Regions from separate parts of the Streptomyces sp. NPDC004435 genome, predicted to be linked through region 3. Evidence: riboswitches for the same ligand, from Rfam matches in the RefSeq annotation. Region 3 holds a riboswitch; each other region holds the start of a gene.
The links. Region 3 has a riboswitch for cyclic di-AMP ahead of ACFYT9_RS36875 (transglycosylase family protein). Riboswitches for the same ligand answer to the same signal wherever they lie in the genome.
Positions count from the first base shown of each region.

Region 1: another riboswitch for cyclic di-AMP. It lies ahead of ACFYT9_RS06630 (transglycosylase SLT domain-containing protein); the one in region 3 lies ahead of ACFYT9_RS36875 (transglycosylase family protein).
Region 2: another riboswitch for cyclic di-AMP. It lies ahead of ACFYT9_RS05450 (M23 family metallopeptidase); the one in region 3 lies ahead of ACFYT9_RS36875 (transglycosylase family protein).
Region 4: another riboswitch for cyclic di-AMP. It lies ahead of ACFYT9_RS12710 (M23 family metallopeptidase); the one in region 3 lies ahead of ACFYT9_RS36875 (transglycosylase family protein).

Region 1 covers NZ_JBIAMB010000003.1:229,512-237,218, forward strand. Annotated here, with positions in the region: gene ACFYT9_RS06600 (DUF4279 domain-containing protein) at 166-645, opposite strand; gene ACFYT9_RS06605 (hypothetical protein) at 732-1,034, opposite strand; gene ACFYT9_RS06610 (hypothetical protein) at 1,384-1,707, opposite strand; gene ACFYT9_RS06615 (hypothetical protein) at 2,220-2,462, opposite strand; gene ACFYT9_RS06620 (phospholipase domain-containing protein) at 3,454-3,891, shown strand; gene ACFYT9_RS06625 (hypothetical protein) at 3,907-4,560, opposite strand; cyclic di-AMP (ydaO/yuaA leader) riboswitch at 4,891-5,076, shown strand; gene ACFYT9_RS06630 (transglycosylase SLT domain-containing protein) at 5,081-5,983, shown strand; gene ACFYT9_RS06635 (phosphoribosyltransferase family protein) at 6,015-7,319, opposite strand; gene ACFYT9_RS06640 (universal stress protein) at 7,454-7,707, opposite strand, start outside.
Region 2 covers NZ_JBIAMB010000002.1:479,371-487,077, reverse strand. Annotated here, with positions in the region: gene lhgO (L-2-hydroxyglutarate oxidase) at 1-842, shown strand, start outside; gene trmB (tRNA (guanosine(46)-N7)-methyltransferase TrmB) at 933-1,652, shown strand; gene ACFYT9_RS05460 (PrsW family intramembrane metalloprotease) at 1,888-3,180, shown strand; gene ACFYT9_RS05455 (aldo/keto reductase) at 3,225-4,184, opposite strand; gene ACFYT9_RS05450 (M23 family metallopeptidase) at 4,256-5,470, opposite strand; cyclic di-AMP (ydaO/yuaA leader) riboswitch at 5,482-5,633, opposite strand; gene ACFYT9_RS05445 (PP2C family protein-serine/threonine phosphatase) at 5,860-7,104, opposite strand; gene ACFYT9_RS05440 (MerR family transcriptional regulator) at 7,336-7,707, opposite strand, start outside.
Region 3 covers NZ_JBIAMB010000031.1:10,869-18,575, reverse strand. Annotated here, with positions in the region: gene ACFYT9_RS36900 (NAD(P)/FAD-dependent oxidoreductase) at 1-1,023, opposite strand, end outside; gene ACFYT9_RS36895 (exopolyphosphatase) at 1,394-2,308, opposite strand; gene ACFYT9_RS36890 (DUF501 domain-containing protein) at 2,305-2,847, opposite strand; gene ACFYT9_RS36885 (septum formation initiator family protein) at 2,870-3,340, opposite strand; gene eno (phosphopyruvate hydratase) at 3,456-4,742, opposite strand; gene ACFYT9_RS36875 (transglycosylase family protein) at 5,031-5,774, opposite strand; cyclic di-AMP (ydaO/yuaA leader) riboswitch at 5,779-5,955, opposite strand; gene ACFYT9_RS36870 (transglycosylase family protein) at 6,220-7,320, opposite strand; gene ACFYT9_RS36865 (cytochrome P450) at 7,529-7,707, opposite strand, start outside.
Region 4 covers NZ_JBIAMB010000006.1:122,234-129,940, forward strand. Annotated here, with positions in the region: gene ACFYT9_RS12700 (M16 family metallopeptidase) at 1-198, shown strand, start outside; gene ACFYT9_RS12705 (M16 family metallopeptidase) at 225-1,589, shown strand; cyclic di-AMP (ydaO/yuaA leader) riboswitch at 1,786-1,946, shown strand; gene ACFYT9_RS12710 (M23 family metallopeptidase) at 1,955-2,725, shown strand; gene ACFYT9_RS12715 (GntR family transcriptional regulator) at 2,919-3,602, shown strand; gene ACFYT9_RS12720 (HPr family phosphocarrier protein) at 3,780-4,061, opposite strand; gene ACFYT9_RS12725 (GNAT family N-acetyltransferase) at 4,266-7,376, shown strand; gene ACFYT9_RS12730 (DUF5998 family protein) at 7,416-7,707, shown strand, end outside.

The DNA of each region.
Region 1 (7,707 bases), on a different contig from region 3:
GTCGAGCCTTCAGGTGCGGGGCCTGTCTCCGAGGGTTTGGGTGCCTCATCGATCACGGCGAGCGTGTGTGCTCTGAACTGGGGTTTGTCAGTTCTGCTGAGAGGTCGGGGGCGCGATTCTCGTGGCACGTGGCAGTTTCCGGTCGCGTCGGACGTCAGGTCGGGCTCAGTCGCCGTCTTCATACGGGGTCATGTCGTACTCGTCGATATCGAGAGCGGCTCCGGTAGCAGTGAGGAAGTCCAGCACGTCGCGGTCCAGATGCCAGCCGAACAGGTTGGAATCTTCCGGAGTTCCCTGCTGGCGGGGCTGCTGTTCCTGGTCGGTGTCGTTGAAGCAGCGGACGACCTCCAGGACTGCGCCGCCGTGTTCGTGTTCCTCGGCGGCCAGCCGACCGGCGAGTTCGGCGACTCGGGCCGTGTGGGGTCGAAGCCTGTCCAGGACTCGGCCGATCTGCTCGTCGACACGCAAGCCTGGCTCTCGACACACGATCTTCCAGGAGTGGCTCACGGGAACCACCGCGGGTTCCGTGAAACGGCTGCCTCGGACGGACACCTCGTCAGGTTCGATGCCCAGCAGCGCGGTCATCTCCGCCGCGGAGGTGTGCTGGCTGAACAGCGCGAAGTAGACGTACTGACGAAGAGGCATCCGGGGACGTTATCTGCGGGACGGCGGCTGGTCCAGGGAGATTGGCCCGGAGCGAGGCGACAGTTCGGTGGTCATGCCACAGCGGATCAGTTGTCGGAGGTGACGAGTCCGTGACGGGGCAGGTCGGCCGGGAGGTCTTGGACACCGACCGCAAGGCGGCGCGCGGCTTCGGCGTGCAGGTCGTTGAGCTCGTGCCAGTGGGGCGAGGCGAACAGGCCGGTCAGGGCGACGGTTTCGGGGGAGGTGGCGAGTTCGACGCGGTCGTCGGTGGGACGGTGGGGATCTCCGTAGGCGGGCGTCCTCGACGATGGCGTCCAGGCGTCGGGCGGGCGGGGAGTCCAGGGCGATGCAGGGGGCCGTGATGCGTCGGACGAGCCCGTGATTGCCACGACGGGTCATGCAGAGACAGCAGGCGGGGACACCGGCGGGGCTCGACCACTTCTTCGACGGTCAACCGCTCGCGGTGCTGCCCGGGTTCGTGGACTTCGGTCAGAACGGGCATCGCTTGGATCAGCGCCGGGACACTTCGGCTTGTCAGAGCCGCCGGCCGGGGTAGGGCGGCGGGGGTCCGGTAACCGACCCGGTTGTCATCACGCCGGTGGCGGCGGTTCGGGCCGATCAGAAACGAGAGGGGGCCGATGGGCAGGTGATTGGCGTCGGCGAGCCGGTCGAGAGAGGAGCCGATCGCCTCGCGGTGGACTGGCGGCAGCGCGATGGGCAGGAACCGCAGGTGGCTGGTCATACGGTCCTTCGTGCTTCGCGGGTGCGGCGTTGGCGGGCCCATGGGAGGTTCTTCCGTTCGACGCTCTCATCGAGGTCGACGGCTTCCAGACCGGCACGGGTGATCCTCTCGGTGCCATCCAGGATGGCGTCCAGGGCGGCCTCGCGGACCAGGTGGGACAGGCTGCCGATCCTGCCCGCGGTGCGGTCGTGCAGGTAGGGGGCGAATCGCAAGAAGGCGCCCGGGCGGTGGGCGTGCAGCCGCAACGCGTTCTCCAAGGTGGCGACCAGGGCCTGCCAGGCTGCCTGTTCCTGCGGAGTCTTGTGGCGGAAGGGTGTCATTCGCGCCGCGGGTGGCCGGCAGAGAGCGGGCGTGGCGCCAGATGAAGTCTGCGAACGGCGCGGAGACCGAGCCCATCCGGGTCCACGGGACGGTGATCCATCCGCCCGCTCTGCCGTCGCGGACCCAGACGTGGGACAGGTCGTTGGGGTCGTAGTGGACCTCCCGGAGCTCGCCCTTGAGCGGGACGCCGGAGGGCTGGCGGCGATGGGGCCCAACTCGCGGCAGTCGTAGGTGCGGTAGTCCATGACGATCCCGTAGTCGTTGATCTTCCGCCATTCCGCGGGCATCAGTTCGAGGGAGTCATCGCCGGTCAGGCAGACCGGCAGGTGTCCGGCGCGGGTCACCAGCAGCGCGTAGACCTCGTTCGGCGACAGGGCCTTCCTCGGCAGGAATGGACTGCGCAGGCCGTCGTGAGGCCGGCTCTGCCAGCAGGCCATCAACCATTCCTCGCACGGCTTGGACAGTTCCCGCAGAGTCCAGACGGCTTCGACGTCCTGGCCACTGCGTGACGCTAAGGCCGACGTAGCCGGCAACGTGCTGGCAGAACAGGGTGCTGATCGAGGAGAACGTCCGCTCGACGACGCCCTTGCCGGTCGGGGTGGCCGGGCGGGCGGGCTGGACCGCGATTGCCCAGGGTGCGGCAAGCGGCGGTGAAGGTGTCGGAGATGAAAACCTTGCCGTGGTCGATCACGATGGCGTCCGGGACGATGACCGGCTTGGCGGCGGCGTGCTCCAGGCGGGCGTCGATGCTCATCAGCCGTGCGTGCGAGATCAGCGACGCGGACAGCCGCAAGGCCTCCGCCCATCCAGGCCGCATCGGCTCCGGGGCAGGTGGGAGAACAGGACCAGGCTCGCTGCCCCGTGATCATCGACGAGGCGGACCAAGGTCCCCGCCAGCCCGACGGCGGAATGAACCCTGTCGCCGAACCGCGCCCGGTCCCCGACACTCAGCACCCCGCGCGGCAGCCATCCACTCATCGCCCGTACCTCCGCTCGACCAACTTGAGGTCCCCCAGCGGACGGGAGAGGTCCGCTCTCAAAGTCCCAGACCACAGCAGGTGGAAACACCACCGGCAGCGCCTTGATCGGATCCCCGACCATCGCGGCCTGGGCCATCAACGGTGCCGGAACCGCGCGCGCCGCCCTCACCGCGGCCACCAACCCGGCCGCCGCGTACCGCGGATGCCGGTGGCCGGCCATCCACAGCAGATCCACCACCCGGACCGGGTCAAGCTCCCCGACCAGGCGACAGGCCCAACCCACCGCCTCACACACCTGCCGCGTCACCGAGAACGCCACCGCGGAACGCTCGTCGACGCGGTCCACCCGACATGACGGCCCGTCGTCGCCGACCAGTACAACCCCGGGAGGTGGCGCTGCCTCGGTACGACGGAAAGTCACGCACCGGCGGCACGTCGTCGCACCCGATCCTCACCGCATCCCTCAACGGTCGCCGGACCTCTGCCCCGCCCTCCACCCAGGCCACATCGACGCCCGCCACCTCCAGCAAGGCCTCATCGGAATGCGCACGCGTCCTGTCCATGGAACGACCATCACGGGTCTGGTGAGACCTGCCAGGTCAGACTCAATCCACCCTGAAAGGTAAGAACTGGGCATGGCCAACTACACGCGCCGCGCGCGGAGCGTAGTGCGGCGCTCCCGTTGCGTTCCCGAGCTTTCGCGCGATCCAGCCATGATCCTCAAGACTGTGCAGGTCGGGGCCACCAGCACCTAGCAAGCACCGAATCCCGCAACATCGGCCTCGGCTCGGGCTCGGGCTCGGGGAAGTACGACATCTCGATGACGGGCCCCAACCGCTTCCTGCGCCGCTTCATCGGCGACGCCTCCAAGGCCGGCCGGGCGATCGAGGTGGCGGCCCGCTTCGCGGTCGAGCCGGGTTCCGGGAAGACCGCCGTCCGGTTCAGGCTGACCAACACCTCCGGCGGCCCGGTCACCTTCACCATCCGCTCCAACGCCTACCACACGGACGCCCGTGGACCTGCACCGTCACCGCCGGATCCTCGCGCGAGGACTGGTTCGACGCGGTGGCGTACGCGGACGGCTGGTACGACTTCACGGTCCTGGCGGACGTCGACGGCACCTGGTCCCGCCGGCACACCGGCACTCCGGTACACCGACACACCGGCCACATCGAGACCGGCGCGCCCAGCGTGACCGGCTGACGGTCTCTCGCACGCTCACCGTCCGGCCAGGGCCGCGCGCCGGATCGTGGCGTCGACGAGCGCGAGCGCGTCCTCCGCGCTGCGGCCCGGCGCGCGGTTCCAGGGGCCGATGAGTCCGTGCCACCCCTGGGACCGCAGTTCGGTCATGATCCAGGCGCCGGCCTCGTTCATGGTGGACGCGCTGCCGTGACCCAGCCGGTGGGCGGCGAGCATGGCGCCGCAGAGGCACCGGGCGCCGCGTGCGTCGCGCAGCTTGTACGGGGTGTTCTGCCAGCCCCACTCCGTCAGCACCCGGCGCGCGTACGCCAGGTGGACGGACGGGCGCACGTCACGGCGGCCGATCCGCCGCCAGGCGTGCAGCCGGTCCGGGAGTGCGGCCCCGATCCGGCCGGGCAGCGGCCGCTCGGCGGGCGGGGCCGGCGGCAGCGCGCCGAGCGCGTCGGCGACGAGGCGGTCGACGGGGACCGAGAGGAGCCGCCGCCATGCCTCCGGGTCTGGAGCCGGCCGGGCGGGGAGCGGCGCGAGCAGGCGCTCCCAGGCGGCGCTCTCGTAGAGCCGGGCCGCCTCGCGATCGAGGGCGTCGGGGTCGAGGGCGTCGGAGCCGAGCGGCTGCGCGGAGGTGGGCGCCGTGCGGGGCGGGGCGGTACGCGATGAGACAGGAAGCGACATTCCTCCATCATTGATGCCGAATGTCTGATTTGCGACTTATGCGCGAAGTCTCGCGTGTCGCCCACCACTCCCTCTCGGGTGCATTACGCCGCACTATTCCATGAACGGAATAAGGCGCCCTATTCGGGCATTGCACACCCAGTGACGCGACTCACTTTCCGGGTGCCGCAAGCGGGTCCGCACCCCTCACGAGCCGCACGGGGCAAGGGATTCCGGACCGCCCTCCCGCACGGTCGATCTTGAATTCCGCCTCGTCGATCTTTACCCTTCCTTTTCCCTCGCATTCCCGTCTTGTTCCCCACCGTATTTCTCGCCTACGGTCACCTCCATTCGAGCGGATCGCCGAATCCTGCCACCGCCCGAAAGACCTCCCATTTCACCCGACGGCAGGAGCGGGGGACCCACCACACCGCCGGTCCGGCCAGCCGGAGCGGCTCGGGGTGAAGCCGCGTGCGCGCGGCCGGACACCTCCCGTCCGAACCCGACAGCTCACCTCGCAGGCGCCGGAGAGGAAACCGTCATGGCCGCTCACGGCAAGCACCGCCGCCCCCGACGCCGTCCCGTCTCCCGAGGTCTCGCCTTCGCGGGCACCGGCGGAGTCGCTCTGGCCCTGCCCCTGGTCGTGCCCGCCACGGCCGGCGCCGAGCCCGCCGCGCAGGCGGCCGCCCCGGCCGCCTCCGTCGCCGCCCCGGCCGTGCGGGCCGCCGCGGCCGCGCAGGCTCCCGCCGCGCCCGCCGCCACCCGCGCGTACACCGTCGTGAAGGGCGACTCGCTTTCCCTGATCGCCCACCGAAAGGGAATTCAGGGCGGCTGGAAGTCGCTTTACCAGGCGAACAAGACTGCGGTGGGTGACAATCCGTCACTCATTCACCCGGGCCTCGAACTGACGATTCGTCGGGATTCCGCGAAGGCCGCCCCCGCGGCCGAGAAGCCGGTCCGCGAGAGCGCCGCCAAGACCGCCTCGAAGTCCGACGCCAAGCCCGCCTCCGCCGGTTCGGCCGAACGGGCGAGCCGTTCCTCCGCCCGCGCGGCGGCCCCGGCCGTTCAGACCAAGGCCCAGCCGGCCGCCGCCAAGGCCGCGCCCGCCGCCGCCACCCGGTACGCCGACAACCTCGACGGCTGGATCCGCGAGTCGCTGGACGTCATGGCCGGCTACGGCATCCCCGGCTCGTACGACGGCATCCTCCGCAACGTCATGCGCGAGTCCTCCGGCAACCCCCGTGCCGTCAACCTCTGGGACTCGAACGCCGCCAAGGGCACCCCCTCCAAGGGCCTGCTCCAGGTCATCGACCCGACCTTCGCGGCCTACCACGTGCCGGGCACCTCGCTCGACCCGTACGACCCCGTCGCCAACATCACCGCCGCCTGCAACTACGCGGCCGACCGCTACGGCTCCATCGACAACGTCAACGGCCCCTACTGATCCATCCCGCCGCTATTGATCCACCCCGCCGTCACCGATCCACCCCGCCGCCCACCGTCCTGAAGCGGCCGGTGAACCAGGCGGTCGCCAGCGCCGCCACCTCCTCCAGGGCCCCGGGCTCCTCGAAGAGGTGGCCTGCGCCCAGCACGACCTCGACGCGGCTCTCGCAGCGCAGCAGCGCCTCGGCCCGCCGGTTGAGGTCCAGGACCGGTTCGTCGGCCCCGCCGACGATCAGCAGGGTCGGCGCCCGGACGGCGGCCAGGCGCTCCTCCGCGAGGTCGGGCCGACCGCCCCGGGACACCACGGCGGCCACCTCGTCCTCCGGCGCGGCCGCCGCCCACAGGGCCGCCGCCGCGCCCGTGCTCGCACCGAAGTAGCCCCGCGGCAGTGCCTCCGTCTCCGGCCACCCGGCCGCCCAGGCGGAGGCCTGGGCCAGTCGCCCGGCGAGGAGCGGGGTGTCGAAGACCCGCGCCCTGTCGGCCGCCTCGGCCTCGGTGAGCAGGTCGAAGAGGAGCGTCCCGAGCCCGGCCCGGTTCAGGGCGGCGGCCACCGCGCGGTTCCGGGGACTGTGCCGCCCGCTGCCGCTGCCGTGCGCGAAGAGGACCAGCCCGGCGGCCCCGTCGGGCAGCGCCAGGTCGCCCGGCAGCTCCGGGCCCCCGCCCGGGATCCGTACGGCGGTGTGCCGGACCACCGGATCACGCGCCGCCCGGCTCCGGTCGAGCCGGTCCACCACCTCGGCGTCCGGCGTCTGGTCGAACTCCCGGTAGAACTGCCCGACGGCGGCGAACCCCTGAGGGGTGTGCACGGCGACCGTCTCGTCGGCCTCGCCGCCGAGCCTCGCCGTCCAGCCGTACGGTGCCACCGGCACGGCCAGCACGATCCGCGCGGCGCCACCGGCCCGCACCACCCGGCAGGCGGCGAGCGCAGTCGCGCCGGTGGCGAGTCCGTCGTCGACGACCACGACCGTGCGCCCCTCCAGCGGCACCGGCCGCCGGCTGCCCCGGTACGTCCGGGCGCGGTCGGCCAGCACCGCCCGCTCCCGTTCCTCGACCGCCTCCAGGTCACGCGCGCTCACGCGCGCGTCCCGCACGATGTCCTCGTTGACGACCCGCACCCCGCCCTCCCCGATGGCTCCCATGGCGAGCTCGGGCCGGCTCGGCACGCCCAGTTTCCGGACGAGACAGATGTCCAGGGGCGCGTCGAGGAACTCCGCGACCTCGCCCGCCACCGGAACCCCGCCCCGCGGCAGGCCGAGGACGACGACCTCGTGCCCCTTGAAGCGGCCGAGGCGCGCGGCGAGCTGTCGCCCCGCGTCGACGCGGTCGGCGAAGTACATGACGTGCCGCCTTCCCGGTGGGCGCCTCCCCCGGCGGGCCGTCCGGTCCGGCCCGTACCTCCAGGGTCCCACCCGCCGACGTGTCACCGCCGGGCCCGGCGGCAGCCGGCGCAGGGCGCGGGTCCGCCGTCCGGTCAGCCCTTGGCGTTACGGACCACGGCGACGGGGCAGTGGGCGTGGTGGAGCAGGGCGTGGCTCACCGATCCCAGCAGGAGGCCGGCGAATCCGCCGCGCCCACGGGCGCCCATGACGACGAGCTGGGCGTGCGCGGACTCCTCCAGCAGCACCTCGCGGGGCTTGCCGCGCAGCAGCCGGGGCTCCGCCTTCGTCCCCCGGTGGCGTTCGGCGACCCGGGCCAGTGCCGCGTCCAGGACCCGGCCCGCCTCCG
Region 2 (7,707 bases), on a different contig from region 3:
GCATCCCGGTGCGCGAGCTCGGGCCGTCGCAGATCACCGAGTACGAGCCGCGGGTGCGGGGGCTCGCCGCGATCCACGTCGGCACCACCGGCATCGTCGACTACAAGGCGGTCGCGCGGCGGCTCGCCGAAAGCTCCGGCGCGGAGATCCTCTACGGCGCGGAGGTCACCGCGATCGACCGGCGCCCGTGGGGCGTCGCCGTGCGCACCGCCGACCAGCGGATCGTGCGCGGCAAGGTCCTGGTGAACTGCGCGGGGCTGCACTGCGACCGGGTGGCCCGGCTCGCCGGCGACGACCCGGGCATGCGGATCGTCCCCTTCCGGGGCGAGTACTACGAGCTGGCCGACCCCTCGCTGGTGAGGGGCCTGGTCTACCCGGTGCCGGACCCCGCCTTCCCGTTCCTCGGCGTCCACCTCACCCGGGGCATCGACGGTGGCGTCCACATCGGGCCGAACGCGGTGCCGGCGCTGGCGCGCGAGGGCTACGACTGGGGCGTCGTCCGTCCCGGCGAGCTCACCGGCACGCTCGCGTGGCCCGGCTCCTGGACCATCGCGCGCCGGCACTGGCGGTACGGCGCGGGCGAGCTGCGCCGGTCCCTCTCGAAGCGGGCCTTCACCGAGGCGGTGCGGCGGCTGCTGCCCGGGGTCGACGAGTCGGACCTGCGGCCTGCGCCGGCCGGGGTGCGGGCGCAGGCGGTGCTGCGGGACGGGACGCTGGTGGACGACTTCCTCATCCGGGAGTCCGCCCGGGCGGTCCACGTCCTGAACGCGCCCTCGCCCGCCGCGACGGCCTCCCTCCCCATCGGCCGGGAAATCGCCCGCCGAGCCCTCGCCCTCCTCTGACCCCGGTGCGCCGGACGGCCCGTACCATGGGCCGTTGTGTCTGAGCAGCATGAGAATCGCACCGAGTCCGTCGCCCGCCGCGGCAGCCGCATGTTCGCGCCCGGCGAAGGGCCCTCGCCCGACCCCGCGGGGGCGCACTTCGAGCGGCGGATCAGGAGTTTCCAGCCGCGGCGGAGCCGGGTCACGGCCGGGCAGGCCGAGGCGATGCTGAAGCGGTGGCCGGACTGGGGCCTGGACATCGACGGCAAGCGGGTGCTGGACCTCCCCGGGATGTTCGGCGACCTGCCCGTCGTCCTGGAGATCGGCTTCGGGATGGGCGAGGCGACCGCGCAGATGGCCGCCGCCGACCCCGGCACCGGCATCCTCGCCGTCGACGTGCACACCCCCGGCCAGGGCAACCTCCTCGGGCTCGCCGACCGCAACGGCCTGACCAACGTCCGGGTCGCCAACGGCGACGCGATCATCCTGCTGCGCGAGATGCTCGATCCGGCCGCGCTCGACGGCTGCCGCGTCTACTTCCCCGACCCGTGGCCGAAGAAGCGCCACCACAAGCGGCGGCTCATCCAGCCCGAGTTCCTGACCCTGCTCGCGACCCGGCTGAAGCCGGGCGGGGTGCTGCACTGCGCCACGGACTGGGAGCCGTACGCGGAGCAGATGCTGGAGGTGCTGTCCGCGCACCCCGACTTCGAGAACACCGCCCCCGACGGCGGCTACGCGCCCCGCCCCGACTTCCGGCCGCTCACCCGGTTCGAGGGCCAGGGCCTGGACAAGGGGCACGCCGTCCACGATCTCCTCTTCCGGAGGAAGTAGCTCCTTCCGAAGGAAGGAGCCCCGGAAGGGGCCTATCCGGAGGAAGGCGTCCCAGGTCCGCAAGTCCGTCGCCCCTGTCGGTGGCGGTCGCTAGGGTCGAGGCGTGTCGCAACCCCTGCCGTCGGCCTCGTCGTCGCCCGAGCCGTCCACGCCGTCCGACCGGCCGCCGGCGTACCTGCCGTCGCAGGCCGGACCGCCCGCGGTCGAGACCTCGCCGTCCCTTCCGCACGCCGACGTGCCCGCGCGGGACGGGGACGAGCCCTCGTTCGCCGTGGCCGCCGACCGGAGCCAGTGGCGGTACCGGCCGCGGCGGGCGTTCTGGCGGAGCCGGATCGTCCGGGCCGTCACCCTGATCGTGCTGCTCGCGCTCTGCGCCCTGGTGATCCTGGCGCTGGTGCGGGAGCAGACCGGCACGGAGGGGTTCCTCGTCGGGCTGGGTCTCGCGGTGCTGCCCGTACCGCTGCTGATGGCGGCGTTCCGCTGGCTCGACCGGGTCGAGCCGGGCCCGTGGAAGAACCTGCTGTTCGCCTTCGCGTGGGGCGCGTTCGCCGCCGCCCTGGTCGCGATCCTCGCGAACTCCTTCGCCGTCCGCTGGATCGCCACCGCGACCGCCGACCCGCGCTCGGCCGACGACCTGGGCGCCACCGTGATCGCCCCGGTGGTGGAGGAGTCCGCGAAGGCCGCCGCGATCCTGCTGCTCTTCCTCTTCCGGCGGCGGGACTTCCGGAGCCTGGTCGACGGGGTGGTGATCGCCGGCTTCACCGCGACCGGCTTCGCGTTCACCGAGAACATCCTCTATCTGGGCAACGCGTTCGGGGAGGACCAGGACCTGGGCGACGGCGGGATCGGCGCCGTCACCGCCGGCACCTTCTTCGTCCGGGTCGTGATGTCGCCGTTCGCGCACCCTCTCTTCACGGTCCTCACCGGGATCGGCTTCGGTCTGGCCGCCCTCGCCCCGCGCGGCAAGCGGCTGCGCCGGGTGCTGCTGCCGCTCGCCGGGCTGCTGCTCGCGATGGGCGTGCACGCGCTGTGGAACGGCTCGGCGACCTTCGGCGGCCCGCTCGCCTTCTACGCCGTGTACGCGGTCTTCATGGTCCCGGCCTTCGGGCTGCTGACCTGGCTCGCGGTGTGGAGCCGGCAGAAGGAGCTGCGCACGATCGCCGGAGTGCTTCCGGCGTACGCGGCGGCCGGCTGGCTCTCTCCCGAGGAGCCGCTGGCGCTCTCCTCGATGCGGGCCCGCCGCACCGCGCGCGCGGTGGCGTCCCGTACGTACGGCAAGGCGGGGGCGCGGACGGTCGGCGAGTACGAGTCCTTCGCCACGACCCTGGCCTTCCTGCGCGAGCGGGCCCGCCGGGGCACGGTGCCGGTGCCGGACTTCGCCGCGCGGGAGCAGGAGCTGCTGCACCACCTGTGGGAGCGCCGGGCGACGGCCTCGCCCGCGCTCTCGTACGCGGCGCGGGCCACCGGCCGGGTGTGGGTACCGCCGCAGTACCTCGACTACGGCGGCTACAACCCCTACAAGGGCTGACCCCCCTCAGGCCTTGACCAGCCGGTCGGCCCTCGTCGGCCGGGTCAGTCCTCGGGCGTCTCGGACGCGGCCGTCAGGCGGGCCAGTTCGGCGTCGGTCAGGGTCAGGTCGGCGACCGCGACCAGCGCGGGGACCTGCTCGACCGTACGGGCCGAGGCGATCGGCGCGGCGACGGTGGGGCGGGAGGCGAGCCAGGCGAGGGCGACGGTCGCGGGCTCGGCGCCGTGGGCCTCGGCCACCTCGTCGAGCGCGGCGAGGACGGCCTGTCCGCGCGCGGTCCCGGCGAGCGCGGAGGCACGGGGCGCGCGGACGCTCTCGACGGTCCGGCCCGGCCGGTACTTCCCGGTGAGGAAGCCGGAGGCGAGGCCGTAGTACGGGACGGCGGCGAGGCCGGTGCCGGCGGCGGTGTCGAGGAGCGGGCCCTCGTACTTCTCCCGCGCGACGAGATTGTACTCGGGCTGGAGCGCCACGTACCGGGTGAGTCCCTCGGCCTCGGCGAAGTCGAGGGAGGCGCGCAGCCGCTCCGGCGAGATGTTGGAGGCGGCGACGGCCCGCACCTTGCCGTCCTTCACCAGCTGGTCGAGGGCGGTGACGATCTCCTCCACCGGCACCGACTCGTCGTCGAAGTGGGTGTAGAAGAGGTCGATGTGGTCGGTGCCGAGGCGGCGCAGGGACTCCTCCGCGCCGGCCTTGATGACAGGGGCGGAGAGGCCCTTGAGCCGGGAGTGGGCGCCGACCTTGGTGGCGACGACGATGTCGGAGCGGTTGCCCCGGGCGGCCAGCCAGCGGCCGATGATCGTCTCGGACTCGCCGCCCTCGTTGCCCTCGACCCACTCCGAATAGACATCGGCGGTATCCACGAAGTTGCCGCCGGCGGCCGCGTACGCGTCGAGGACGGCGAACGACCGCTCCTCGTCGGCGCTCCAGCCGAAGACGTTGCCCCCGAGGGCGAGCGGGAAGACATGCAGGTCGGAGGTGCCCAGCGGGCGCAGAGGTGACGTCATGCAGCGATCAACTCCGTGCACCGCCGGGCGTATTCCGATCGGGGAGCCTGAACCCCGACCGGAAGCCGGGCTCAGACCGACAGGCCCTTGGACCGCAGCCACTCGGCCGGGTCGATGCCCGAGCCGTCCGGGGTGTGGACCTCCAGGTGGAGGTGGGGTCCGGTGACGTTGCCGGTGGCGCCGACGCGGCCGATGGTCTCGCCGGTGGTGACGGTCTGGCCGGCGGCGACGGTCATCGAGGAGAGGTGGCAGTACCAGATCTCGGTGCCGTCCTCCAGCTGGAGGACGATCCGGTAGCCGTACGAGCCGGACCAGCCGGCCGAGGTGATGGTGCCGCCGTGCACCGCCTTGAGCGGGGTGCCGGTGGGCGCGGCGAAGTCGAGGCCCGTGTGGTAGCCGGAGGACCACATCGAACCGGACTGCATGTACGTGGAGGTCAGCGTGTACGAGGAGAGCGGCATGGAGTAGCTGGCGGCCAGCTTGGCGAGCCGCTCGGCCTCCGCCTTCTCCGCGGCGATCCGCTCGGCCTCGGCCTTCTCCTTCGCGATCCGCTCCGCCTCCGCCTTGGCCTTCGCCTTGGCCTTCGCCTCGGCCTCGGCCTTCGCGGCGGCGTCCGCCTTGGCCTTGGCGTCCGCGGCGGCCTTCTCCGCGGCGGCCTTCTCGGCGGCGAGCCTTTCGGCGTCGGCGGCGGCCTGCTGCTGCTGTTCGGCCTGCTGGAGGATGCGGGCGCGCAGGGCCTCGCCCGCGTCGGCGGCGGAGGCGGTGCGCTCCGCGGCCTCGGTGCCGGCGGCGGTGTCGGCCGGGGCGGTGTACGTGATCGAGGTGAGCGGCTTCGCGGCCGCGCCGCCCGCGGCGACCGCCACGGTGTCCTCGATCGGGGCGGGAGCGGGCTCGTCGTCTCCACCGGGCAGCAGGGCGCCGACGCCGGGCAGGTCGTGGGCGTCCGGCAGTCCGAGGTCCGGGAGGTCGGGGAGGGAGATCGCGACCGGGGGCTTCTCCTGCGCGGTCGCGAGGCCGCCCGCGCCGACGGCGGCGATGACGCCGACGCCGAGGACGGTGGAGGAGCGGGCGAAGTTGGAGCGCTGCTTCACGACCCGGTGCCGGCCGCCGGCGCGGCTCTCGGCGCGCAGGGAGCCCTCGGTCGGGTTCCACTCCCCGGGCGCGGGGGTGAAGGAGGCGGTGTCGTACGCGCCCGGCACTGTGCCGGCCGGGTCGTCCGCTCCGACGGCACCCGGGCCGCCGAAGGGCTCGAAGGGGGCTCCGGGTACGGGGGTGTTGGACGCCACGGAGGCGCGCTCCTTTCCTTCCTTCTCGCCTACCGGGTTAGCTGACGGGTTCGGAGCAGGAAGGTCTCCTACGGGCGTCTTCGCACGGGGGATGTGCGAGGGGCCCGATTCACCCCAAGGGATGGTTCCCCGGTTCCCTTTCGGGATTCGGCGTGTGCGCACGGAGCCGTCTCTTGCGACGGCTGGGACGACCGCGCTGCGTTATCGAACGTTAATAGACACGGCGGTCCGATTCCAAGCCGTTCCTCTTGATCATTCATTGAATTGGCAGGGATTCGCCCGAGTTGACCCCCGTTCAGTGAGCCCCGGCCAAACCCTCGGTATCTGACGTTATGTCAATTGTTATCGCTGTGACACCTCGCGAGCACGGACGGTGACAGCCGCCGCCGTCAGTGCGCGGGACCGGGCGGGACCACCGGCATCGTCCGCCGCCGCTCGGGCGCCCCGGCCGCCGGACGGCTCACCGCCAGCAGCGCCATGTCGTCCGTCGAACCGCCGCCGGTGTGCCGCCGCACGTCGTCCACGAGCGCGTCGAGCAGCTCCTCGGGCCCGGGGAAGACCGCCCCCTTGAGCCGGGCGGCAGGATCGTAGAAGACGCCGTACGCGTCCCGCGCCTCCGACAGCCCGTCCGTGTAGAAGAGCAGCGTCGAGCCCGGCGGGTACGGCCGCTCGTCGGCCCGGTCCGGCCAGACCGCCAACTCCCCCATCCCCAGCGGCAGCGCCGCCTCGGCCGGCTCGACCGTCTCCAGGCGCCCGTCCCCGGACAGCAGCAGCGGCGGCGGATGCCCACGGTTCACGAGGCGGACGCGCCCTCCCTCGCGCGGGATCTCCGCGAGCACCGCCGTCGTGAACCCCTCGAAGGCGTCGAGGCCTTCACGCCGCGTCCCCTCCCGCGTGAGCGCCCGTTCGAGCCGCTGCGCCACCCCTTCCAGCGCCGCCTCCTGCTCGGCCGCCTCCCGGAAGGCGCCGATGACGACGGCCACCGCCTCCACCGCGTCCATCCCCTTGCCGCGCACGTCCCCGACCACGAGCCGCACCCCGTGCGGGGTGTCCTGCACCGCGAACAGGTCGCCGCCGATGAACGCGTCCGCCTGCGCCGCCTCGTACCGTGCCGCGCACTGGAGCCCCGCCATCCGCTCCGCGGGCATCGGCAGCACCGCGCGCTGCGCCGCCTCCGCGATCACCCGCGCCGACGCCAGCCGCTCCCCGCTGCGCCGCACGACCAGGTTGATCACCAGCGCCAGCGCCGAGACCGTCACCACGGTGAGGGTCTCGGTGAGCGAGGGCACGTCGGAGAGCGTGTCGTTGTACGCGTGCAGCCCGACCGAGGCCAGGATCGCCGCGATCCCGGTCAGCAGGGTCGTGAGCCGGGAGAAGAACGGGGCGGCGACCAGCGGGGCGGCGGAGAAGAGCGGCGCCGCCGTGTACGCCGCCGGGGTGGCCAGGTCGAAGAACACCCCGCCGGCGATGATCAGCGGCGGCAGCGCCCGCAGGAACCTGCGGGTGGCCCCGAACGGCGTGGCCGGGGGCTGCCGCCCGCCGCGGTACGGCCCCCGGGGCGCGGCCGGACGGACGGCGCGGCCGGGCTCCCCGCCCCGCCGCCCGCGACCCGCCGCTCCCCGAGGGTGTGTCACCGCGTACTCCTGCCCGGTCGCCGGCCCGCCGCCGGGCCCGGCGCCGCGCACCCTCCCAGGGTCCCCGCGCCCGCCCCGTGCGGCGACCGGCGGAGGGCCGACCGGGCGTACGGCACCGGGCGCGACCGCCCTCTCCGCCCCGGCGGCGCGACCGCCGTGCCGCCCGGACCCGCGCCCCGGAGCACGAGCCCCGGCACCGCCGCCCGCCCGGACGTCTCCGGGCTCCGGCGGTCAGAGGTTCCGCTCGGCCCAGAGGATCAGGGCGTCGCGCACCAGCACCGCGGTGCCCTCGCCGTGCCGGTCGTAGTTCTTGGTGAACCTGGGGTCGTCCACGTACATCCGGCCGAGCCCGATCAGGTACTCCTTCGTCGGCCGGGTGGTGACGGAGAGCCAGTCGTACTGCCTCCGGGCCAGCGCCTGCACCTCGTCGCTGCCGGGCGCCAGCCCGGCGGCGGCCGCCGCGCCGAAGTCGCGGGCGATGGCGGCCTGCGTCTCCATGAACTCCTTCTTCTCGGCCTCGCCGAGCGACCGCCACCAGCGGTCCCCCTGTTCGTACGCGTCGCGGCCCCACCGTTCGGTGACCTCCGCCTCGTACCGCGTGTG
Region 3 (7,707 bases):
GACCTTGGCCTGGCGCAGGGCGTGCTGGGCGTTCGGCGGGCACCAGGCACGCTCGGCCGGGACGCCGGCCTTGATCGCGGCGAGGTCCGGGACCTGGGCGTTGTCGCCGGCGGCCCAGGCGTAGGGCATGCCCTTGATCTGGAGCTTCTCGTTGCAGTCCACGTGGCCGCGGGGGCCGAGCGGCAGACCGAAGCGGGCGAGGGCCGGGTTCGGCTTGACGCCGGCGGTCCACACGATGGTGTTGGAGTCGACCTCGAGGCCGTTCTTGAGCACGACGTGGCCGTCCACGCAGGAGTCCATGGAGGTCTCCAGGTAGATCTCGATGCCGCGGGACTCCAGGTGCTCCTTGCCGTACTGGCCGAGCTTGGGGCCCACCTCGGGGAGGATCTTGTCGGCCGCGTCGACCAGGACGAAGCGCATGTCCTCGCGCGAGACGTTCTGGTAGTACTTCGCGGCGTCGCGGGCCATGTCCTCGACCTCGCCGATGGTCTCGGCGCCGGCGAAGCCACCGCCGACGAAGACGAAGGTCAGGGCCTTGCGGCGGACCTCCTCGTCGGTGGTCGAGTCGGCCTTGTCCAGCTGCTCCAGGACGTGGTTGCGCAGCCCGATGGCCTCCTCGATGCCCTTCATGCCGATGCCCTGCTCGGCGAGGCCGGGGATCGGGAAGGTGCGGGAGACGGCACCCATCGAGATGACCAGGTAGTCGAACGGCAGCTCGTACGCCTCGCCGACGAGCGGCGCGATCGTGGCGACCTTGCGGTCCTGGTCGATGGTGGTGACCCGGCCGGTGAGCACCTCGGCTCCGCGCACGACGCGTCGCAGCGGGACGACGACGTGGCGCGGCGAGATGCTGCCGGCGGCGGCTTCGGGGAGGAAGGGCTGGTAGGTCATGTACGACCGGGGGTCGACGACCGTGACGGTCGCCTCGGCATAGCGCATCTTCTTGAGGATGCGCCGCGCGGCGTACAGGCCAACGTACCCGCCGCCTACGATGAGGATCCTGGGACGCTCCGTGGTGCTCATGCCATCGAGTATCCACCCACCCCGGGGGGTCACCTCGTGCGCCCCTTCACAAGCTTCCCGGGGTGCTCTGCTACACTCCGCCGCCCACGTGATCCACGTCATGGTCGTGCAAAGGAACCGGAATGCACTGGTGAACGTTGTTCACCGCCGCTGAACTGGCCTGGAGAGCCCCCGTTAACGCTGAACCAAGGGGCCCGTTCACACGATGGAAACTTCGAGCGAAGTGCCCTCCGCACCTGCGAAAGGGCCCTGATGACCCCCTCGGAAGGCCCAAAGACCCTCCTCCGGCGCCATCAGGGCCCTTTTCCTTGTGAAGAACTTCACGAAGCTTTTCCGACGGGCTGTCGCCGGACCCCTCGATAGGGGGCTTCTATGCGACGGATAGGGCGATCCCATCGAGGATGTCGTGCTCGCTGACCACGACCTCGGCGGCTCCGACGCGCTCGACGATCTCCTGGAGCACGATCGCGCCGGCCACGATGACGTCCACCCGGCCGGGGTGGACGACGGGGATCGCGGCCCGCTCGTCGTGGGTGGAGGCGAGCAGCCGGCTCGTGACCGCGGCGACCTGGCCGGCGGGGATCCGGGCGTGGTGGATCTTCCCGGAGTCGTACTCGGGGAGCCCGAGGGCGATGGCGGCGACCGTGGTGACGGAGCCGGCCAGGCCGACGAGGGTCCGGGCGGTGTCGAGCGGGACGGTCTCGGCGGCGAGGTCGAGGGCGGCGCGGACGTCGGCGCGGATCGCCTCGGCCTCCTCGGCGGTCGGCGGGTCGTGGCGGACGTGCCGCTCGGTGAGCCGGACGCAGCCGATGTCGACGGAGCGGGCGGCCTCGACGTGCCGGTTGCCGGTGACGAACTCGGTGGAGCCGCCGCCGATGTCGACGACGAGGTACGACTCCGAGTCCGGCAGCTCGCCGGTGGCGCCGGTGAAGGAGAACGCGGCCTCCTGGTCGCCGGTGATCACCTCGGGCTCGACGCCCAGGATCGCGACGACCCCGTCGACGAAGTCCTGCCGGTTCTCGGCGTCGCGGGAGGCGGAGGTGGCGACGAAGCGGATCCGCTCGGCGCCGAGCTCCCGGATGACCTCCGCGTAGGCGCGGCAGGCGGCGAAGGTCCGCTCCAGCGCCTCGGGGGCGAGCCGGCCGGTCCTGTCGACGCCCTGGCCTAGCCGGACGATCGTCATCCGCCGGTCCAGCTCGACGAGCTCCCCGGTCTCCGGGTGGACGTCGGCGACGAGGAGGCGGATGGAGTTGGTTCCGCAGTCGATTCCGGCGACCCGGGTCACTCGCCCTTCTCCTCTTCCTTGTCGGCGCACGGCGTCACGCACGGGCCCTTGGCCCACCACTCGGGGAGCATCGCGAGGGCCTCGTCGCCGAAGGGGTTGACGCCCGGGCCGGCGACCAGCGAGTGGCCGACGAGGACGTGCAGGCACTTCACGCGGTCGGGCATGCCGCCGGCGCTGGGGAAGCCCTCCAGGACCTCGATGGCGTCGCGGCGGGCGAGGTAGTCCTCGTGCGCGGCGCGGTAGGCGTCGGCGAGCTCCGGGTCGGTGGCGAGCCGGGCCTGCATCTCCTTCATGACCCCGTTGGCCTCCAGGGTGCCGATGGCCGAGGCCGCCCGGGGGCAGGTGAGGTAGTACGTGGTCGGGAAGGGGGTGCCGTCGGGCAGCCGGGGCGCGGTCTCGACGACGTCCGGGTTGCCGCAGGGGCAGCGGTGCGCGATGGCGCGGAGGCCACGGGGCGGCCGGCCGAGCTGCGCCTCGAACGCGGCGACGTCCGCCTCGGTGGGCTCGGTGCTTGCGGTCTGCGGAGGGGGCGTTTCCATCGTGGATCCTGAGTCGGGTCGGTCAGTGGCGGTCGGCGTTGTCGACGCCGTCCCAGAGGTTGTCGTACCAGGGTCGGTCCGCCGTGCCCTGGTCGGCGCGGGGGCGGTCGGCGGCCCCGGGGTCGTTCACGGTGAAGCCGGTCTCGCCGGGGAGCACGTAGTGGAGGTGTTCGCGGGCGAGGCGGCGGACGTAGGCGGGGTCCTGGAGGCGGGCCTTCTCGTCCCGCAGCTCCTCGACCCGCCGGGCGGCCTCGGCGGCCTTGCGCTCCTGGTCGGCGATCTCGCCCTGCTGGGAGACGTAGCTCCTTATCGGGTAGGCGAGGGCGACGACGAGGGAGCAGACGACGAGGGCGAGGAAGGCGGCGCGGCCGGTGAGCCGGGAGCGCCGGGCCTGGCGCCGGGTCTGGGAGCGGTAGACACGGGCGGCGGTCTGCTCGCCGAGCAGCCTGATCCGGGTCGCGGTGGAGAACCGGTCCCGGTCCTTGACGGCCATGTCGTGTCGCCTCCCCTGATGTCCGGTGTCCCTCAAACGTGCGTCCCCGCACACGGTACGGGACCGGGTGCGGGGACGGACGGAACTACGGTGCCGGGGCTGGTCGCCCCCGCGATCAGCCCTTGAAGCGCGGGAAGGCGCTGCGGCCGGCGTACACGGCGGCGTCGTCGAGGATCTCCTCGATGCGCAGCAGCTGGTTGTACTTGGCGACGCGCTCGGAGCGGGCCGGGGCGCCGGTCTTGATCTGGCCGCAGTTGGTGGCGACGGCGAGGTCGGCGATGGTGACGTCCTCGGTCTCGCCGGAGCGGTGGGACATCATGCACTTGAAGCCGCTGCGCTGGGCGAGCTCGACGGCGTCGAGGGTCTCGGTCAGCGAGCCGATCTGGTTGACCTTCACCAGGAGGGCGTTGGCGGACTTCTCCTCGATGCCGCGGGCGAGGCGCTCGGGGTTGGTGACGAAGAGGTCGTCGCCGACGAGCTGGACCTTGTCGCCGAGGCGCTCGGTGATGACGTTCCAGCCGGCCCAGTCGTCCTCGAAGAGCGGGTCCTCGATGGAGACGAGCGGGTACGCGGAGACGAGCTCCTCGTAGTACTCCGTCATCTCGGCGGCGGAGCGCTCCTTGCCCTCGAAGAGGTACTTGCCGTCCTTGTAGAACTCGGAGGCGGCGACGTCCAGGGCGAGGGCGACGTCCTTGCCGGGCACGTAGCCGGCCTGCTTGATGGCCTCCAGGATGAGGTCGAGCGCCTCACGGTTGGAGCCGAGGTTCGGGGCGAAGCCGCCCTCGTCGCCGAGGCCGGTGGAGAGGCCCTTGGTCTTCAGGACGGACTTGAGGGTGTGGTAGACCTCGGTGCCCCAGCGCAGGGCCTCGGAGAAGGACTCCGCGCCGATCGGGGCGATCATGAACTCCTGGATGTCGACGTTGGAGTCGGCGTGCGACCCACCGTTGAGGATGTTCATCATCGGAACGGGCAGCAGGTGCGCGTTCGGGCCGCCGAGGTAGCGGAAGAGGGGGAGGTCGCTGGCCTCGGAGGCGGCGTGCGCGACGGCGAGGGAGACGCCGAGGATGGCGTTGGCGCCGAGCGAGGACTTGTCCGGGGTGGCGTCCAGGTCGAACATGGCCTGGTCGATCAGGCGCTGCTCGGTGGCGTCGTAGCCGACGAGCTCCGGGCCGATCTGCTCGATGACGGCGAGGACGGCCTTCTCGACACCCTTGCCGAGGTAGCGGTTCTGGTCACCGTCGCGGAGCTCCAGGGCCTCGAACGCACCGGTGGAGGCACCGGACGGCACGGCAGCACGACCGGTGCTGCCGTCGTCGAGGCCGACCTCGACCTCGACCGTGGGGTTGCCTCGGGAGTCCAGGATTTCCCGGGCTACGACGACGTCGATGGACGGCACGAGCATCTCCTTCTGGGATGTGACGCTAGGTGTGACGCATGGGTCGCAAGGTCTCGTTCGCCTTGCGACAAGAGCCTAACCGGCTCCGGCGCTCCCGCCCGCCGACCGCCCGTCCCCTGGGACGAAAAAGGGCCCAAGAGCATGCATGGGGGGACGAAAGACCCGGGATCTACTGGACAGTAACGGCAGAACCCCGGTCCCGAGCCACGGGGGAAGGGGCTCGGGACCGGGGTGGTCACCGCGGGAGGGTCGTCGGGCACCGGAAAGCCGCCGGACTCACCGGTGCCGGGGGCCTCACTTCAGGTGGAGCTGCTGGCCCGGGTAGATCAGGTCGGCGTCCTCGACGACGTCCTTGTTGAGCTCGAAGAGCTTCGCCCAGCCGCCCTCGACGCCACGGGCGTCGGCGATCTTGCTGAGGGTGTCGCCGGCCACGACCTTGTACTCGCCGTCGCCCTTCTTGACCTTCTTGCCGGTCGGGGTGGTGACGGTCTTCTTGGCGGCGGCCTGCGGCGCGGGCTGGGCCTTCGGGGCCTGGCGCTGCTCGCTGCGGGTGGTCGGCTGCTCGGCGGAGCGCTTGGGGGCGCTCTGCTGGGTGCTCTGCTGCGGGGCGCTCTGCTGCTGGGTGCTCTGCTGCGGGGCAGCCTCGGCGGAGCCGCCGTCGTAGGAGGCGGAGGAGAGGCCCACGCCGCAGCTCGGCCACGCGCCCTTGCCCTGGCCCGCGAGGACCTTCTCAGCGACGGCGATCTGCTGCGACTTGCTGGCCTGGTTGGCGGTGGGGGCGTAGGCGGTGCCGCCGTACGCGGCCCAGGTGGAGGCCGAGAACTGGAGGCCGCCGTAGTAGCCGTTGCCGGTGTTGATGGACCAGTTGCCACCGGACTCGCACTGGGCGACGCGGTCCCACTCGGAGGCGGTGGCGGCCGAGGCGGTGCCGGCGGCCATCAGCGGGGCGGCGACGGCCGCACCGGTGACGCCGACGAGGGCGACGACGCGAGTGGCCTTGGAGGGACGACGGCGCTTGCCCGTGCCGGAGAACAGCATGGAGTTTCCTCTTCACCGACGCCTGTGAGGTGAGCTGTCGGGTTCGGGCTTGAAGAGTTCGCCCGGCCACGCGTCCTAGCGCGCGGCTTCACCCCTAGCCGGTCGTCCGGCCGTCGTGGTCGACGGCCGGGACCGGCACGAACCTTGGGTCCCCCACTCCTGCCTGCGGCGCTTTCGCGACGACAATTCCCGGCGGCCGACGGCAGGACTCGGCGTTTCGGTCGACGGGGCCCGCGGTGGCGAGCGGTGATGACCGTAGACATACACCTGCTCGAAGTTCAAAGGGCCTTACGACGGACAAAACGCCCTTACTTGCACTCCGTCAGACCTCGTTTGCCCAGGTGAGAGCTGACGGAAGCAAAGTTTGCGGACGTGACACGCCAGTTGGGGCGAAGAGACCCATGTCTCACTTTCCCAAAATCGGACATACAGCCCTGAAACGACCTCACTTCTCTGCGGAAGGAGTCACCAGCTCAAGGCTCTGACCAGGGAGGATGAGATCCGGATCGGTGCCGACCGTATGGCGGTTGGCGTCATAGAGGGCGTCCCAGCCGCCGGCGAGATCGTTCTCCTGCGCAATCTCCGACAGGCTGTCACCCGGCCGCACGGTGTAGGCGTCGCTTGCGTCCGAGTTGACGGGGATTGAGGTGACCTTGTCCGCAGCTGCGGCATGTCGCCCGGATTCCTGCTCAGTGTCCGTCTTGTCGGTTTCCTCCGGGGCGGCCTCGCCCCGGTGCTTGCCCGTCCCGGGCGTGGCCGACGACTCGTCAGCCCCGTCCGTACCGGGGGTCTCCGGGGTGGTGGACCCCTCGGGCGCGACGGGGGTCTCGGGGGCCTCCGAGCCGTCCGGAGGCGTGACCGGCGTGCCGGGCGCGGTGGTGCCGGGGGCGCCCGTGGAGGCGTCCGGCGTGCCCGTGGAGGCGTCCGGGGCGGTCGTCGACGGCGGCGTGGCGGTTCCCTCGGAGGCCGGCGTGGTGGGCGCGGCGGGCGTCTTCGGGGCCGCGGGCTTCGTGGGCGTGGCCGGGGCGGTCTCCGCCTCGCCGGCGGCCTGCTCCGCCTCCTCGGCCCGCTCGGCGGGCGCCGTGGTCTTCGCGGCGGGTGCGGCGGGCTTCTCCGCCTTCTCGCCCGCGTCGGCGCTCGCGGCGGTGTCCGTGCCGCCGGTCCAGTTCGACTCGGGGGCCAGGCCGCCCTCGTTCTCCTGCTGGACGGCCGGGCCCGGCTGCACGCCGGTCGCCCTGCCGTCGTCGGTGAGCCCGGCGATGGGGGCGCAGGTGGCCCAGTCGGTGCTGCCGGAGGAGAGCGCCTTGTCGGCCACGGTGATCTGCTGCGCGCGGCTGGCGAGGTCGGGGCTGGGGGCGTAGGCGAGTCCGCCGTGCCGCTCCCACGCCTCCTGCGTCATCTGGAGGCCGCCGTACTGGCCGTTGCCGAAGTTGGCGCTCCACTGGCCGGCGGACTCGCAGGCGGCGACCCGGTCCCAGGTGGCCGCGTCGGCGGCGGAGGCGGATCCGGCGGCGAGCAGCGGCAGCGCCATGGCGGATCCGGTCACTCCCGCGGTGACGACGATCGCGGGAGCCTGACGGGGTCGACGGTGTCGTCCGTTTCCGGAAAGCATGTCGGGGCCTTTCGCGTGACGGCAGGGACGGCAGGGACGGCCGGGTTCCGGCCGAACGCTGGCGCGAAGGTAGCCGCATTCGAACGTCCGTCACAAGTCGATGGCTTCCCGATCACGTGAAGATCACATTTCTGACACACCGTCACCCGCCCTGCGGGGGTGCGGATGGGGTGAACTCCACCGGAAGCGTGCGCAACCCCCTCATGATGAGCCCGCCGCGCCACCGCAGTTCCTCCGGATCGACCCCAAGTCGCAGGTCCGGAAGGCGGGTCAGGAGGGTGGCGAGCGCGGTCTGCCCCTCCAGGCGGGCGAGCGGCGCGC
Region 4 (7,707 bases), on a different contig from region 3:
CTGTTCGGCGACCCGCAGCTCGCCCTGACCGCCGTCGACCGCGTCCTCGCCGTCACCGCCGACGAGGTGCGCGAGGTGGCCGCGGCCCGGCTCCGGCCCGACAACCGCGCGGTTCTGGTCTACGAGCCCGTCGAGCACGAGGCGAACGAGGCCGCCGAGGCCGCAGACAGCGACGAGGAAGAGGGAGCGGACCAGTGACGGACACCGCCGAGCCCCTGACCAGCATGGATTTCCACCCGCAGCCGCAGGCCGGCGCGGCCAGGCCGTGGGCCTTCCCCGCCCCCGAGCGCGGCGCGCTCGACAACGGTCTCACCGTGCTCCGCTGCCACCGCCCCGGCCAGCAGGTCGTCGCCGTCGAGATCTTCGTCGACGCCCCGCTGGACGCCGAGCCGGAGGGTCTGGACGGCGTCGCCACCATCATGGCCCGCGCCCTCTCCGAGGGGACCACCGAGCGCGGCGCCGAGGAGTTCGCGGCCGAACTGGAGCGCTGCGGCGCCACCCTGGACGCGCACGCGGACCACCCCGGCGTCCGGGTCTCCCTGGAAGTCCCGGTCTCCCGGCTCCCGAAGGCCCTCGGGCTCGTCTCCGAGGCGCTGACCTCCCCGGCCTTCGACCCCGACGAGGTCAAGCGCCTGGTGGCCAACCGGCTCGACGAGATCCCGCACGAGGCGGCCAACCCGAGCCGCCGCGCGGCCAAGCAGCTCTACAAGGAGCTCTTCCCGGCCACCGCGCGGATGTCCCGGCCGCGCCAGGGCACCAAGGAGACGGTGGAGGCCATCGACGCCGCCGCCGTCCGCGCCTTCTACGACGGGCACGTGCGGCCCGCCGCCGCCACCGCGGTCGTCGTCGGCGACCTGACCGGCGTGGACCTGGACAAGGTCCTCGCAGAGACCCTCGGCGGCTGGACCGGCAAGCCGGCCGCGCCGCGCCCGATGCCGCCGATCACCGCCGACGACACCGGACGGGTCGTCATCGTCGACCGCCCCGGTGCGGTCCAGACGCAGCTGCTCATCGGCCGGATCGGCCCGGACCGCCACGACGCCGTCTGGGCCGCGCAGGTCCTCGGTGTCTACTGCCTGGGCGGCACCCTGACCTCCCGTCTGGACGCGGTGCTGCGCGAGGAGAAGGGATACACGTACGGCGTGCGCGCCTTCGGGCAGGTGCTCCGCTCGGACGGCGAGGGCCACGGTGCCTCGCTGCTGGCCATCAGCGGCTCGATCGACACCCCCAACACCGGCCCGGCCCTCGACGACCTGTGGAAGGTGCTCCGCACGCTGGCCGAGGGCGGTCTGACCGACGCCGAGCGCGACGTCGCCGTGCAGAACCTGGTGGGCGTGGCGCCGCTCAAGTACGAGACGGCCGCCTCGGTCGCGGCGACCCTCTCCGACCAGGTCGAGCAGCACCTGCCGGACGACTACCAGGCCCGGTTGTACGCGCGGCTCGCCGAGACGGGCACGGTCGAGGCCACTGCCGCCGCCGGCAGCGCCTTCCCTGTGGACCGCCTGGTGACGGTCCTGGTGGGCGACGCCTCCGAGATCGAGGAGCCCGTGCGGGCCCTCGGCATCGGTGAGGTGTCCGTGGTGAGCTGACGCCTCGTCGGCCCGGCGGAGGTCTCCGATGTGATGAAGCGTCGGAGACCTCCGCTTTGTCCGTTATGGCGCCAAGGGTGATCGTTTGCCCTGTGGCGTGTCTTACAAATCAGCGAGACCGTTTGGTGATTGACATCCCTCCGGCCTAGCGTCGTCCCGGCTGTCCGACCGACGCACGCGCCGCACCCGCGGCACCGGGCAGCCATCGCCGAGTCCCCGTCAGGCGCGAGCCTGGGGAGCCGGGGACCCACACAGTCCCTGGGGTGAATCGGACGCCTTCGCCGCGCGGAGGGGCCCGTAGGAGACCTTCCTGCTCCGAACCCGTCAGCTAACCCGGTAGGCGAGAAGGAAGGAAAGGAACCGTCTTGGCGTTCACCCGTGCCACCGGGAAACATCGTGGTGCGAGCCGACTGGCTCGCCGCAGCGCCGGCATCGCCGGCGTGGCCGCCCTCGCCACCACCGGTGTCGTCGGCACCCTCGCCTCTCCGGCGCTCGCCGCCGACACGGACGACCGTTCCCCCGAGGACACCGGCCTCACCCGGGTGATCGCCGACGAGTCCATCGCCGACCAGCTCAGCGCCCAGGCCGCCGCCCAGGAGCTGGAGGTCGCCGAGGCCGATGCCCGCGCCAAGGCGCGCGCCGAGGCGAAGCGCCAGGCCGAGGCCCGCGCCCAGGAGATCCGCGAGGCCAAGGAGCGCGCCGCCCGTGAGGCCGAGCGCCGTCGGCTCGCCTCCTTCAACCTCCCGGTCGCCGGCTCGTACGTCTCCACCGGTTACAAGACCGGCGGCTCCCTCTGGTCCTCCGGCAGCCACTCCGGCGTCGACTTCCACGCCGCCTACGGCAGCTCGGTCGTCTCCGTCGGCTCCGGCACCGTCGTCGAGGCCGGCTGGGGCGGCGCGTACGGCAACAACATCGTGATCCGGATGAACGACGGCACCTACACCCAGTACGGCCACCTGTCGTCCATCGGTGTCTACGTCGGCCAGTCCGTCGAGCCCGGCCAGCAGATAGGCATCTCGGGCTCGACCGGCAACTCGACCGGCCCGCACCTCCACTTCGAGGCCCGTGCCACCGCCGAGTACGGCTCCGACCTCAACCCCGTCGCGTACCTCCGCGCCCGCGGCGTCAGCCTCTGACCCGTCACCCCGCGTCGAAACGGCCCCGGCTCACACGAGCCGGGGCCTTTTCGTGTCTCCTCGCCCGATACGGGCGCTGCCGCGGAGCGGGCGAATTCCGAGGGGGCATCGGAATTTCCGGCGCACTGCAATAGAGTCGCGTGAGAAGCGCCGCTCGAATTCGGTGCGCGCGGAGCGAAAGCGGAGGTCGGACATGCGGGTTCCCGCGCAATCGGTATGCACGGCGATCCGGGACGACATCGTCTCGGGGGTCTTCGGGCGCGGCAGCCGGCTCACCGAGGAGCAGCTGGCCCGCCGCTACGGAGTCTCCCGCGTCCCGGTCCGCGAGGCGCTGCGCACCCTGGAGTCCGAGGGCTTCGTGGTCAGCCGGCGCCATGCGGGCGCCCAGGTCGCCGAGCCCACCGAGCAGGAGGCCGCCGACCTCCTCGACGTACGGGCGCTGCTCGAACCGCTCGGCGCCGCCCGGGCCGCCCAGCGGCGCACCGACGCCCACCTCAAGGTGCTGCGCGGCCTGGTCAGGCTGGGGCAGGAGAGGGCCCGCCGGGGGCAGGGCGAGGACCTGCGGGCGCTTGGCGCCTGGTTCCACGAGACGCTCGCGCAGGCGTCGGGGAGCCCCGCGCTCTCCGCCCTCCTCACCCAGCTGCGCCACAAGATCGCCTGGATGTACGTGGTGGACCAGCCGGACCGGCCGGTGGAGGCGTGGGCCGAGCACGGGGCGATCGTCGACGCCGTCGCGCGCGGGGACGCCGAACGGGCCCGCGCGCTGACCGCCCTGCACGCCGAGCACACGCTCCCGCTGCACCGGCTGAAAAGGCCCGAGCGGGGCCACGTGAGGGTTTCGCAACATGCCGTCAACACGGCGAGCGTCCGGAATTAACACGGGCGCCGTATACAAAGAATAGCAATCCCGGAGTGCATTTCGTGCTGCCCGGAAACCGAATTGCCGAGACCCGGGATGCCGGGATTCATCCTTCCCGTAAATGCCGAACGGCCGTGTCGCCCGGGAATTCCGGGGACACGGCCGTCCGGGAGGAGAAGGAATCGACCCGCTGGGTCAGACCGTCTCGGGAAGCTCCTCGAGACCCTCGGCGACGAGCTTGGCGAGGCGCTCCAGCGCGGCCTCGGCGCCCTCGGCGTCCGAAGCGAGCACGATCTCCTCGCCGCCCTGCGCGCCCAGGCCGAGCACCGCGAGCATGGAGGCGGCGTTCACCGGGTTGCCGTCGGCCTTGGCGATGGTCACCGGGACACCGGAGGCCGTGGCGGCACGGACGAAGATGGAGGCGGGGCGGGCGTGCAGGCCCTCGGCCCAGCCGACGTTGACGCGGCGCTCAGCCATGGTGTTGCCCTTCAGGTCTTCAGCGGTTGTCTAGACCAGTCTCTCACGGGAAGCGGCGTGGTCCGGCCGACCGAGGTCCCGCATCCGTGCGACGTTCGGCCCTCCTACCTTGCACGGGGCGGCAGGGGTGCGCGAGCCGTACACGCCCGGGGAGTGGGCGCGCGAACGGTGCCGGTGTCGCACCCCGGCCGTAGGCTTTGCCCCATGCGGAGCGCGTCGGAGCAGGCGGACGGGACGGGCGGGGCGGCGGGGGCGGGAGCGGGGGAGCACCCGAGCCCGGAGGAGCCCACGGCCCCGGGGAAGCCCACGGCCCCGGAGAAGCCCCCGGCTCCGGAGGAGCACGCCTACCCCGACCACTGGGAGGCCGACGTCGTGCTCCGCGACGGCGGCACCGCGCGCGTCCGGCCCATCACCGCCGACGACGCCGACCGGCTCGTCAGCTTCTACGAGCAGGTCTCGGACGAGTCGAAGTACTACCGCTTCTTCGCCCCCTACCCCCGGCTCTCCGCCAAGGACGTCCACCGCTTCACCCACCACGACTTCGTCGACCGGGTGGGCCTCGCCGCCACCGTCGGCGGCGAGTTCATCGCCACCGTCCGCTACGACCGGATCGACGCCCGGGGCCTGCCCGCCTCGTCGCCCGCCGACGAGGCCGAGGTCGCCTTCCTCGTCCAGGACGCCCACCAGGGCCGCGGTGTCGCCTCCGCCCTCCTCGAACACATCGCGGCCGTGGCCCGTGAGCGCGGCATCCGCCGCTTCGCCGCCGAGGTGCTCCCCGCCAACACCAAGATGATCAAGGTGTTCACGGACGCCGGCTACACCCAGAAGCGCAGCTTCGAGGACGGCTCCGTCCGGCTCCACCTCGACCTGGAGCCCACCGACCGCTCCCTCGCCGTCCAGCGCGCCCGCGAGCAGCGCGCCGAGGCCCACTCCGTCCAGCGGCTCCTCGCCCCCGGATCGGTCGCCGTCCTCGGCGCCGGACGCACCCCCGGCGGAGTGGGCAGGACCGTGCTGCGGAACCTGCTGGGCGCCGGCTTCACCGGCCGGGTGTACGCGGTCAACCCCGCGCTCGACGCCCCCGCGGCCGAACTCGACGGCGTGCCCGCCTTCCCCTCCGTCGCCGCCATCGGCGCTCCCGTGGACCTCGCGATCGTCGCCGTCCCCGCCGAGCGGGTCCCCGAGGCCGTCGCCGACTGCGGCGAGCACGGCGTGCGCGGCCTCGTCGTCCTCTCCGCCGGCTACGCCGAGAGCGGCACCGAGGGCCGGGAGCGGCAGCGGGCACTGGTCCGGCAGGCCCGCTCGTACGGCATGCGGATCATCGGGCCCAACGCCTTCGGAATCATCAACACCGCCGACGAGGTCCGGCTCAACGCCTCCCTCGCCCCCGAGATGCCCGCCACCGGCCGCATCGGCCTCTTCACCCAGTCCGGGGCCATCGGCATCGCCCTCCTCGCCGGACTGCACCGTCGTGGCGCCGGCCTCTCCTCCTTCATCTCCGCCGGCAACCGCGCGGACGTCTCCGGCAACGACTTCCTCCAGCACTGGTACGACGACCCGGCGACCGACGTCGTCCTGCTCTACCTGGAGTCGATCGGCAACCCGCGCAAGTTCACCCGGCTCGCCCGCCGCACCGCCGCCGTCAAGCCGGTCGTCGTCGTCAAGGGCGCCCGCCACAGCGGCAGCGCCCCGCCCGGCCACCGCGTCCCCGTCACCCGTATCCCGCACGCCACCGTCTCCGCGCTGCTCCGCCAGGCCGGCGTCATCCGCGTCGACACCGTCACCGAGCTGGTCGACGCCGGCCTCCTCCTCGCCGGACAGCCGCTGCCCGCCGGACCGCGCGTCGCGATCCTCGGCAACTCCGAGTCCCTCGGCCTCCTCACGTACGACGCCTGCCTCACCGAGGGGCTGCGGCCGCAGCGGCCCGTGGACCTCACGACCGCCGCCACCGCCGCCGACTTCCGGGACGCGCTCGGCGCGGCCCTCGCCGACGACACCTGCGACGCGGTCGTCGTCACCGCGATCCCCTGGGTGGGCATCGAGGGCACCACCGAGGTGCTGGCCGCATCCCTCCGCGAGGCCGTCGCCGGCGGCGGGGCCACCGGTGCCGCCAAGCCGGTCGTCGTCGTGCACGTCGAGATGGGCGGCCTCGCCGAGGCCCTCTCGGCCGCCACCAGCACCCGCCCCGCGCCCGCGCGCCCCCGCCGCCCGGCCGCCGCCCCCGAGCCCGGGGGCACGGGGGACGCCCGGACCGCGCAGGACGCGCAACCCCGGCAGGACCTACAGCACACGCAGGACGCACAGAACACACAAGGCGCGCAGGACGCACAGCACACGCAGGGCACGCAGGACCCCCGTCCCGGCACCCCCACCGACGGTCCCCCCACCGGCCCCGACCCCGCTTCCGCCCCAGCCCCCGCCCCTGCTCACACTCCCGTGCGGAACATCCCCGCCTACCCCGCCGCCGAACGGGCCGTCCGCGCGCTCGCCGAGGCCGTGCGGTACGGCCAGTGGCGGCGGCAGGCCGCCGAGCCGGGACGCGTACCGGAGTACGACTCCATCGACGAGGCCGGCGCCGCCGCCCTCATCGACCGGGTGCTCGGCGAGCGGGGCGCCGGCCAGGAGTCCCGGGGCGTGACCCTCACCACCGACGAGGCCGGCGCACTGCTCGGCCGGTACGGCATCGTCCTCCGCCCCGCCCTCCCCGCCCCCGGACCCGACGCCGCCGTCGCGGCCGCCGCCCGGCTCGGCTACCCGGTGGCGCTCAAGACCACCGCCCCCCATCTGCGCCACCGCCCCGACCTCGGCGGCGTCCGCCTCGACCTGGCGAGCGAGGAGCAGCTGCGCACCGCCTACGCCGAGCTGACCGACGCCCTCGGCAAGCCCGAGGAGCTCCAGCCGGTCGTCCAGGCGATGGCGCCCCGGGGCGTGGACACCGTGGTGCGCGCCGCGATCGACCCGGCCGCCGGCGCGGTCCTCTCCTTCGGGCTCGCCGGGGCCGCCTCCGAACTCCTGGGCGACACCGCCCACCGGCTGGTTCCGGCCACCGACCGGGACGCCGCCGAGCTGGTCCGCTCCATCCGCACCGCCCCGCTCCTCTTCGGCTGGCGCGGCTCGGCCCCCGTCGACACCCCCGCTCTGGAGGAACTGCTGCTCAGGGTCTCCCGGCTGGTCGACGACCACCCGGAGATCGTCTCCGTCGCCCTCGAACCGGCCGTGGTCGCCCCGACCGGCGTCTCCGTCCTCGGCGCCGTGGTCCGGCTCGCCCCGGCCGCACCCACCACGGACCTGGGCCCACGCCGCCTGCCCAGCTACTGAAGGGCCGGAGGGGGTCCACAGCCCCGTAGGATGGAGTCCATGGCGAAGACCGGTACGACGACCCAGGGGCTGCGCGCGGCGATCGAGCGCAGCGGCTACTACCCGGCACTCGTGGCCGAGGCGGTGGAGGCCGCCGTCGGCGGCGAGGACGTCGCGTCGTACGTGGTCCACCAGGAGACCACCTTCGACGCCAACGAGGTCCGGCGCCACGTCACCGTCCTCGTGCTGACCCCGAGCCGCTTCATCGTCAGCCACACCGACGAGCAGGCCGCCGACAACAGCTCCCCGAGCCCGTACGCCACCACGTCCACCGAGTCCGTGAAGCTCGACC